DNA from 3 places in the Pradoshia sp. Z6_59 genome. Region 1 is predicted to be linked to each of the others. Evidence: predicted binding sites of a transcription regulator. Region 1 holds the regulator's gene; each other region holds the start of a gene.
The links. Region 1 encodes Rex, which represses fermentation and respiration genes when NADH is low (regulators of the CRP and FNR family bind a similar motif). Its sites were predicted from a motif close to TTGTGAAATATTTCACAA; they were not measured.
Positions count from the first base shown of each region.

Region 2: qoxA (cytochrome aa3 quinol oxidase subunit II) is a predicted target of Rex. The motif match lies at 2,280-2,297, and genes of this name have one in related genera.
Region 3: AC4D4B_RS08115 (formate/nitrite transporter family protein) is a predicted target of Rex. The motif match lies at 1,929-1,946, and genes of this name have one in related genera.

Region 1 is NZ_JBZCPP010000017.1:70,672-73,891, reverse strand. It holds gene AC4D4B_RS15570 (ABC-F family ATP-binding cassette domain-containing protein) at 1-283, opposite strand, end outside; gene AC4D4B_RS15565 (redox-sensing transcriptional repressor Rex) at 925-1,584, shown strand; gene AC4D4B_RS15560 (YdiK family protein) at 1,621-1,833, opposite strand; gene AC4D4B_RS15555 (CPBP family intramembrane glutamic endopeptidase) at 1,830-2,561, opposite strand; gene groES (co-chaperone GroES) at 2,862-3,146, shown strand; gene groL (chaperonin GroEL) at 3,204-3,220, shown strand, end outside.
Region 2 is NZ_JBZCPP010000015.1:30,649-33,868, reverse strand. It holds gene qoxB (cytochrome aa3 quinol oxidase subunit I) at 1-1,094, opposite strand, end outside; gene qoxA (cytochrome aa3 quinol oxidase subunit II) at 1,128-2,060, opposite strand; gene AC4D4B_RS14535 (methyltransferase domain-containing protein) at 2,469-3,059, shown strand; gene AC4D4B_RS14530 (cation diffusion facilitator family transporter) at 3,191-3,220, opposite strand, start outside.
Region 3 is NZ_JBZCPP010000006.1:45,383-48,602, forward strand. It holds gene AC4D4B_RS08110 (peptide chain release factor 3) at 1-1,419, opposite strand, end outside; gene AC4D4B_RS08115 (formate/nitrite transporter family protein) at 2,021-2,857, shown strand; gene AC4D4B_RS08120 (AAA family ATPase) at 2,913-3,220, opposite strand, start outside.

The DNA of each region.
Region 1 (3,220 bases):
GTAAGCCTTCAAAAACAGAGATCATTTCATCCCAAATAGAGCGGTCGGATTGAAGACCGGTATTTTGAGCCAAATATCCAATCGAAACATCTTTTGGCTTATAGATCTCCCCACTGTCATGTGAAAGGTGACCGGCAATAATCTTAAGGAGGGTAGATTTACCTGCACCGTTTCTGCCAACAAGTGCAATACGGTCTTTCGTTTGAACTTCGAGCTTAATAGTAGATAAAATTGCTTCAGCTCCATAATATTTAGAAACATTATTAACTTGTAAAATAATCATATTCTCACCTCAAGAAGTACATACCTTAAGTGTAGCCTACTCTTGATAAGCACTGCAACTTAATAGAAAATTTGTGAATACTCACACAAAAATTACCAAAAATGATAGAAATATTATAGAATAGGAATAGGAGAATAAAGTTTCGGTAAATTTACGTACTTTATTAACCAAGGGAGGATCCCATATGATTGATATCGTAGAAGTAAACTGGAAACAAACAGAACTTCTATTGCATAGTCTTAGTATTATGCTTGAATATAAAATTAACGATATGTAACGAATTATCGATAAAAACGGCATATTGCACATAGCTCCGGAAGTTGGAATTATGGCAGCAAAGAAAACTTCTGATATAATTTCTATGTGGTACTCTGGCAGTGTAAGGATTAGATATTGATTTTATATGGAAAAAAGCTGAAAATATGAATAGATTAATTATTCGTGCAATCGGTAAAAACGAGAGTAAGCACCAACAGCTGTTTAAGCTGCTTTATTAACCGAATATGTTATGTACAAATCAATGGTTATTAGGAAACAATTTTTTATTGAAAAACTGGGGGTAAAACCAGTCCAGATTGTCAAAGGCAGTTTTGATATATGGAGTAACGATTGACTAAGAAAGAATAGGGAGAAGGGAATTAATTTTGCAGGAAAATACTAAAATACCGCAGGCTACAGCCAAACGACTTCCATTATATTATCGTTTTATACAAAATCTACACGCGTCAGGAAAACTACGAGTTTCCTCCGCAGAGCTAAGTGAAGCTGTTAAAGTAGATTCAGCTACTATACGAAGAGATTTCTCATACTTTGGAGCTTTAGGTAAAAAAGGGTATGGTTACAATGTTAATTATCTATTATCCTTCTTTAGGAAGACTCTCGATCAAGATGAGATTACAAAGGTAGCTCTAATTGGAGTCGGTAATCTTGGTACAGCTTTCTTAAATTATAATTTTATGAAAAATAATAATACAAAGATTGAAATGGCGTTTGATGTTTCCCCTGAAAAAGTAGGAACCCTTATAGGGGATGTTCCGCTCTATCATATGGATGAACTGGAGAAAAAACTTGAAAAGCAAGATATTAGTGTAGCCATTTTAACAGTTCCATCACAGGTTGCCCAATCTATTACAGATCGTTTAGTGGCTGCGAACATTAAGGCTATTTTAAACTTTACGCCGGCCCGTCTGAATGTGCCGGACAGTATTCGTGTCCATCATATTGACCTTGCAGTCGAATTGCAATCATTAGTATATTTTCTTAAACATTATCCATCTGGAAATACGGAAGAAACAGAATAAAAAATCTCGAAGGATTTCCCTCCGAGATTTTTTTTCTTATTCTTTTGGTTTTTCATTTTTCATTTTCTTAATTTGTTTATGAATCATCATCAAGCGGATTCCTGAACCAACATCAAGTGTAGCCAGTATGATCAGGAAATAGGTAAAGAAATCCCAACCGCTGCGTGATACATTTTGAACAGCGAAAAAGATAAAAATAGCACCTAAAATTAAGTAAGTTGTTGCCATATACAACGGTGAACGTCTCATAACAAACCTCCGATAAAGCTTTGAACTTTATTAAGCTCTTCCATATGTTTTAATATATCATCTTTATAAAGCGATTGTACGATTACAACTAGTGTATTCATAGTAATATGGGCAAAAATAGGAACTAGGATTCTCTTTGTTTTAACATATAAATAAGCAAATGTGAATCCCATTGCTGTATAAAGCAGGATATGTACAAATTCCATGTGAGCAACAGCAAAAATTAGTGAACTAATTAACGCGCTCAGGAAAAAATTCAATCGCTTGTGTAATGAACCAAAGATAATTTTCCTAAAGACAATCTCTTCTAAAAATGGCCCAAGTACAGAACTGACTACCATAACAAGCGGTACTGCTTCTATGAGACCCAATATATTCTGCGTATTTTCAGACCCGGTAGGAATACCAATAATTCGTTCGACATTACCAGCAACAGATTGTGAAAACAAGGCAAGAAATACTCCGCCAATTGCCCAGCTGATAGAAGCTCCCACACTTGCCTGATCGCTTAAGCTTCTATTGTTTTTTTCATGTCTCAAAAGGAATAGAGTAATGATTGAAGCCAAAATGAAACTTATAACAATCCAATACCCTGCGGCCAATACTTCTATTCGTTCCGTGGGGATATCCATATTCGATAAGAAAACTAGCATAATTGGGATACCAAGAATAGAAGAAAATTGCATGGCAATATAGGTAATGAGAATTGACCAGTAATATTTTTTCAAATAGAAAAACTCCCTTAATCTTTTATATAGATATTAGATTGCGTATATCTTTAATTTTAACCGTTTTTACCTCATAGTTACAATTGCAAAACATTTTCCTTCTCTTCATCTACCAAACTGAAATTAAAAGGATATTTAGACCTTATTTGGGTAAGATAAATAAATGGTGATAAAATTTAAAAATTTTAACTTATATTACTTGCAAATCAGTGTGTCTTTATTTAAACTATAAATTGTGTTAGCACTCAACGATGATGAGTGCTAATAAAAATGGAGATAACTTTAAGGAGGTAGTTTTACTTGTTAAAGCCACTAGGAGATCGCGTTGTGATTGAACTTGTCGCACAAGAGGAAAAAACTGCAAGCGGCATCGTGTTACCAGACACTGCCAAAGAAAAACCATCTGAAGGCAAAATTGTAGCGGTAGGAACAGGCCGTGTCCTTGAGAATGGTGAGCGAGTAGGATTGGAAGTATCTGAAGGCGATCATATTATCTTCTCTAAATACTCAGGTACAGAAATTAAATACGAAGGTAAAGAATACTTAATTTTACGTGAAAGCGACATTTTGGCCGTTATTGCTTAACGAAAATGTCGATTAAAAAATAAGACATAACAAAAAATTCGAGGAGGTAATTTACGTATGGCAAAAGATATTAA
Region 2 (3,220 bases), on a different contig from region 1:
TACATCGTAAGGAGCCAGTTAAATATCTTAACTCCTGTAGGTACAGCGATTAACATCGTAGTAATCGAGAAGAAGCTGTTTGCCATGGCACCTTGACCCATCGTATAGAAATGGTGAACCCATACAGTAAAGGATAGGGCAGAGATGGCAAGCATACTGAACACCATTGATTTGTATCCATACAGATTTTTTCTTGCGAATGTTGAAATAACCTCACTGAATATACCAAAGGCAGGAAGAATAACGATATATACTTCAGGATGGCCCCATACCCAGAACAGGTTAGCCCAAAGCATATCCATTCCGCCATCTTGCATAGTGAAAAATTGTGTACCAAACAAACGGTCAAACATCATTAAGGCAAGAGCTACTGTTAAAACAGGGAAAGCAAAAACGATAATGATGCTAGTGATTAAAATAGACCATGTGAACATTGGCATTTTCCATAGAGTCATACCAGGTGCTCTCATTTTTAAAATTGTAACGATAAAATTAACACCCGTTAGCAGCGTCCCAATACCGGCAATCTGAATCGCAATACTGTAGTAGTTATTTCCTACAGTTGGGCTGAATTCTATGCCTGCTAGCGGGAAGTAGGCTGACCATCCGGCATCCGGTGATCCACCAATAACGAACGAGATATTAAATAGCATGGCTCCGGCAAAGAATAACCAGAAGCTGATAGCATTTAAATAAGGGAAAGCAACGTCACGCGCCCCAATTTGAAGAGGCACAACAATATTCATTAATCCAATGATAAATGGCATTGCCATAAATAAAATCATAACCACGCCATGCGTTGTAAAGATTTCGTTATAATGCTGTGCATCAAGCAGTCCGTTTTCAGGCTTAGCCAACTGGCCACGCATTAATAAACCATCAACACCGCCGCGGAATAACATAACTAAAGCACAGAGAATATACATAACCCCAATACGTTTATGATCAACAGTGGTAAGCCATTCATCTTTAAGCCAGCGCCATTTCTTAAAATAAGTCAGGCCGATAACGATAGCCATCGATACGGCAACAATACTTACCATTGCGCCATAGATTAACGGGCCACCATGTACTATAAATTTATCCCAATCCAAGGTTGTAACTCCTTTCTTATGAAAGCTTTAATTTTAATGATTTGAATGATCTTCGTGCTCGGAATTACCTTTTTCTGTATCTTCATCAAACGTGTTGTCTGCTTCATCGCTCTCGTTTGATGGAGATGGGTCAGAACCATGATGATGTCCTTCCGGTGGAGGGCTGAAATCCAAGTGAGTAGAAGAATATGATTGTCTGCCGACGTGTGCTGTATCAAGCAGTTTTTCAAATTTTTCTTCTGTTAACTTACCTTCATTTGCTTTCACATCATTAACCCATTCCTCGAAATCATCTGGAGTCATAGACAGTGCTTCAAAATCCATATGAGCGTAGCCTTCACCACTGAAGTTTGCATTTCTTCCCATCATGGAAGCTGGTGCTTCAGCTACAAAGTTTAATTTTGTTACCATGTCACTCATGGCGTATTTCTGACCGCCAAGCTGCGGAATCCAGAAGCTTGTAATTGGTCCGTAAGAATATAGACGGAATTCTACAACTCTATTAGTTGGAATGTTTACATAGTTAACCGTTTCAATACCTTGCTCTGGATAACTGAAATGCCATTTCCAGTTTGAAGAAGCTGCGTAGATAACCAATGGTTTTTGATCTTCATAGCCTTTTGGCTTTCCTTCTACTTCAAATGTAGTTTTAACTGTGACTACAGCTAAAACGGCTACAATAATAATTGGTATGACTGTCCATGTTATTTCAAGCGCTTTGCTGCCTTCCATATGTGGAGGCTCGTAATCTTTTGGAGCTTTGGATGCTCGGTATTTATATAAAATAACGATAAAAAGTACATATACTACAAGCACAACAGCTGCCATTAAAGCCATTGAGAAAAGAATGGCATTGGATTGTGTTTTTGCAACAGGACCATTTGTGTCGAATACTACCCAGTCACATCCCGCTAACATAAGAATAGACGCCATCATGGAACCCAAAAGTGCCCATTTTTTATTCATATTTTTCCCCTTCCTAATGTAATAAGTAAATTTAAGCTATGTAAGGGAAATTCATGTAAATCTGCACACCTTGATAGTTATAATTTCCCTTGCTTGCTGCTATTTAGGCATAATTCTTCCTTTTTCCATAGCCCCTGATTTTCAATATAATAACTGAATTTAAAAATTACAAATATATGAAACTAAAAGAAGACATGGAAATCTTTAATTTTGACAAAGTTGTGAACAAATTAACAATTAATTATATTCTTAGAATTTATTGTAAAATCGGCACTTTAAAGTAGCATTTTTATGTGAATACTAGGATGTGAAATCTGCAAACGACTATTATATAGAAAAAGGCTTTCGATCAGTATCAAAAAGGCTTAAACTTATGAATAATCTAGATAAGTGAAACGGAGTTATACAATGAAAGAAAAGGATTATGATGAGTTATTACATATAAAAACAGTCGGTAATCAAACTGGATTTTATAATTCTTTGCATTATCACCGGTATGAACCGACTCCATATTGGATTTTACAAAGATTATTGGATGAGTATGATATTAATAGTGATGATCATATGGTCGACTTTGGATGCGGAAAGGGGAGACTAAATTTCTTTCTTCATTACAAAACAGGGGCATTTGTAAGTGGGGTAGAAATGAATGAACAATTTATTAATGAAGCTAAGGAAAATCTCAAGAACTATACTTACAAGGGGAAAGAGCGAATTCAATTTCACTGTTGTCTGGCAGAGGAGTTTGAGATTCGACCAACTGATAATAGGTTTTATTTCTTTAATCCTTTTACAATACAAATTTTCCGCCAGGTTCTAACGAACATCCTGTTATCCGTTGAAGAAACATATCGTGAGGTACACCTGATATTATATTATCCGTCTGAGGATTATATATATTTTCTTGAAAATCAATCCGTGTTTGAACTACACAAAGAGATTGTTCTAAATGAAACGAATCCGTTTGAGAGAATACTGATCTATCGGCTAGCTTATTAAATAGAAAAAGGCGTTCCAATTGGAATGCCTTTTTTCGTATAGGATATCAGAAGGTGTATGGAGGAGTGGTAGATTCAGTAATATAAACAACCAATTTGTAGCTCAGTAGGGCAACAGCCGGATACTTATCATTAAGTTGAACCTGGCTTTTTTTCGTCAAA
Region 3 (3,220 bases), on a different contig from region 1:
TGTCGTCCAACGGGCAATCTTGTCACCCATTCTTTCCATGATAACTTCAGTATTATACTCATTTTTCATACGGTGCTCAAATACCTCAAACTGTAACTGTCCGACTGCTCCAAGAATATAGGACTCAATTCCAACTGTTTTAAATAATTGAATCGCACCTTCCTGTACAAGCTGATTAATACCTTTATGAAAATGCTTTTGCTTCAATACATTTTTAGCGCTAACACGTACAAACATTTCAGGTGTAAATTGTGGCAGACGTTCGAAAGAAAATGCTTCTTTTCCTGAAGTTAGCGTATCACCAATCTGATAGGTTCCTGTATCATATAATCCGATAATATCTCCTGCTACCGCTTCAGCTATATTGTTTCTTTCCTCTGCAAGAAATTGTGTTGAATTATTAAGTTTCATAGGCTTTCCTGTTCGGCTTAGTTGAACAGTCATACCACGTTCAAACTTACCTGAGCAAATACGGAAAAAGGCAATTCGGTCACGGTGCATTGGATTCATATTTGCTTGGATTTTAAAGATAAACCCTGAAAAAGTATCCTGAACAGGTTCAACCGGTCCCACAGATGATGGTCTTGGCTGAGGCTTTGGCGCAAACTCTAAATACGTATCCAAAAATGTCTGAACGCCAAAATTAGTAAGGGCGCTTCCAAAGAATACAGGAATTAATTCACCATTACGGACTTTTTCACGCGAAAATTCATTGCCTGCTTCATTTAACAATAACACTTCTTCCAATGTTTGCTCATAAAGAGGAGACTCAACAATAGAGTGATTTTCATCTTCTACTTCGCCCTCTTCATTCAATTTCAAGTATCGCTCTTCACCTTCAGCTTTAAACATTTCAATTCGATTATAATAACGGTCATAAATACCGAAGAAGTCTTTCCCCATCCCAATTGGCCAGTTCATTGGATAGGATTCTATACCAAGCACTTCCTCCAACTCAGCCAACAGCTCAAGCGGCAATTTACCTTGGCGATCCATTTTATTAATAAATGTGAAAATAGGAATTCCTCTCATGCGACAAACCTTAAATAATTTCAGTGTTTGTGCTTCAATCCCTTTGGCAGCATCAATAATCATAACTGCGCTATCAACAGCCATTAAAGTACGGTACGTATCTTCACTGAAATCTTGGTGTCCAGGTGTGTCGAGGATATTCACACGAGTCCCATTATAGTCAAACTGCATAACACTGGATGTTACGGATATTCCACGCTGCTTCTCAATTTCCATCCAGTCACTTGTTGCATATTTACCGGTTTTACGCCCTTTTACAGTACCAGCGTCACGGATTGCACCACCAAATAAGAGCAATTTTTCTGTTAACGTCGTTTTACCTGCGTCAGGGTGAGAAATAATAGCAAAGGTTCTTCTTGATTCTATCTGTTCTTTTAAATTAGTCATGTGAGCCATCCTTTTATATATTGTAAAACTTCTTAAATCTATTCAACTTGGATCTACATCTCCAATAATACTTTGATGTTGTAAAAAGGAAATAATTTTTTAACACTTCTTATTAAAATCAAAATACATCTTATCAAATATACCATGTAAAAAAATAATATGTGAATAGGCGAACCATAAGTTTTAATCAAACAGTCATATTTTCTCATATGTAGTTAATTACAGTCAATTAGTGTACGTTTAAGTATTTCACCTTTCTTTGGGGAAAAGTAAGTTAACATAAAAAAAAACGAGCATTAATGCCCGTCCTTTAAGCTACTTTTTTCTTATTGGTTAATTTTTTTGTAATATAGCTAATCACTAGGGGTGCAGCTGCAGCAATAACCCTTTTTAAAATTTTACTTTTCAAGATAATCACCATCCTTATACCTACCTTACCCGTATTCGGTGGAAGATAATCACAAGATTTACGCAAGTTTACCTTATTTGAATAAAAGAGGCTATCAGAAAAGTGAATAATTTCACAAGCTTATTGATTAATTAGAGAAGTCATAGTAGTTTATTTAATGGACGTTTTTCAGCATAGGAGGAATTTAACATCATGGAAGAACAAGGATTACAGTATTTAGTTGCCCTTGCAAAGAAAAAGAAAAGGCTGTTAGACCATTTTCCTCTTCATTATTTCTTAAGAGCGATGATGGCAGGAATATTTGTAGGGTTTGTAATCATTACCTGCTTTAGAACAGGAGAATATTTCAGGGTAGCCGACTCACCTTTTGCATACCTATTCCCGGCACTTTTCTTTGGTATCGCATTAATACTTATTATTTACGGTGGGGCAGAGCTATTTACCGGTAATACCGCTTATTTCACTGTCGCTTATATGCGTAATGAGGTAACACTTAGAGATTTAGGCCGAAATTGGGGCGCTTGTTATCTTGGCAATGCTGTTGGGGCAATCTTCTTTGCCATTTTATTTTATCTTACAGGCATATTCAGCCATATTCCAAACGAGCATTTAATGCACGAAATTGTTTCTTATAAAATGCATGGATCTGTTACAGCTTTATTCTTTAAAGGAATCCTTTGTAACTGGCTTGTTTGTTTAGCTTGTTACCTGCCTAGCCAAGTAAAAGGTGACGGAGCTAAAATGGCAATGATGATTGCAGTCGTGTTTTTATTCTTCTCATCAGGCTTTGAACATAGCATTGCGAACTTATCATTATTCTCAATTGCACTAGTATCACCGCATCCTGATACCATTACAATCGGAAATGCCATCTACAATTTGGTTCCTGTTACTTTAGGGAATATTGTCGGTGGAGCGATTTTCGTAGGTATGTTATATCAATTCCTAAGTAAATCAAGCACACAGCTTCAATTAGAGGACAATATGAATAAAATCTCTGAAATCACTAAAAAAGAAAATGTAAAATAATAAAGTGAACCAAGAAAAAAGAAGACCGATCCATAAAATCGGTCTTCTTTTAATTTCAGTTCGTGACGGCCTCTTTATGAAGGTGAATCAATTGATACTGCTTATGCTCCAATGTTTCCTCCAATAAATCCAGTAAATGAAAATGATGAGTGAAAAAGATAACTTGGGTTTTTTTCGATAATTCTTTTAAAATGGATAACGTAATTTTTGATCGTTCATTATCAAAGTGAACAAGAATATCATCAACAATAAATGGAATAGGTTCATTTTCCTCACAATATTTTTCTATGCTTGCAACTCTTAAGGATAAATACAATTGATCTTTTGTTCCATCACTCATCGCGTCTATTCCAATTTTCTCGT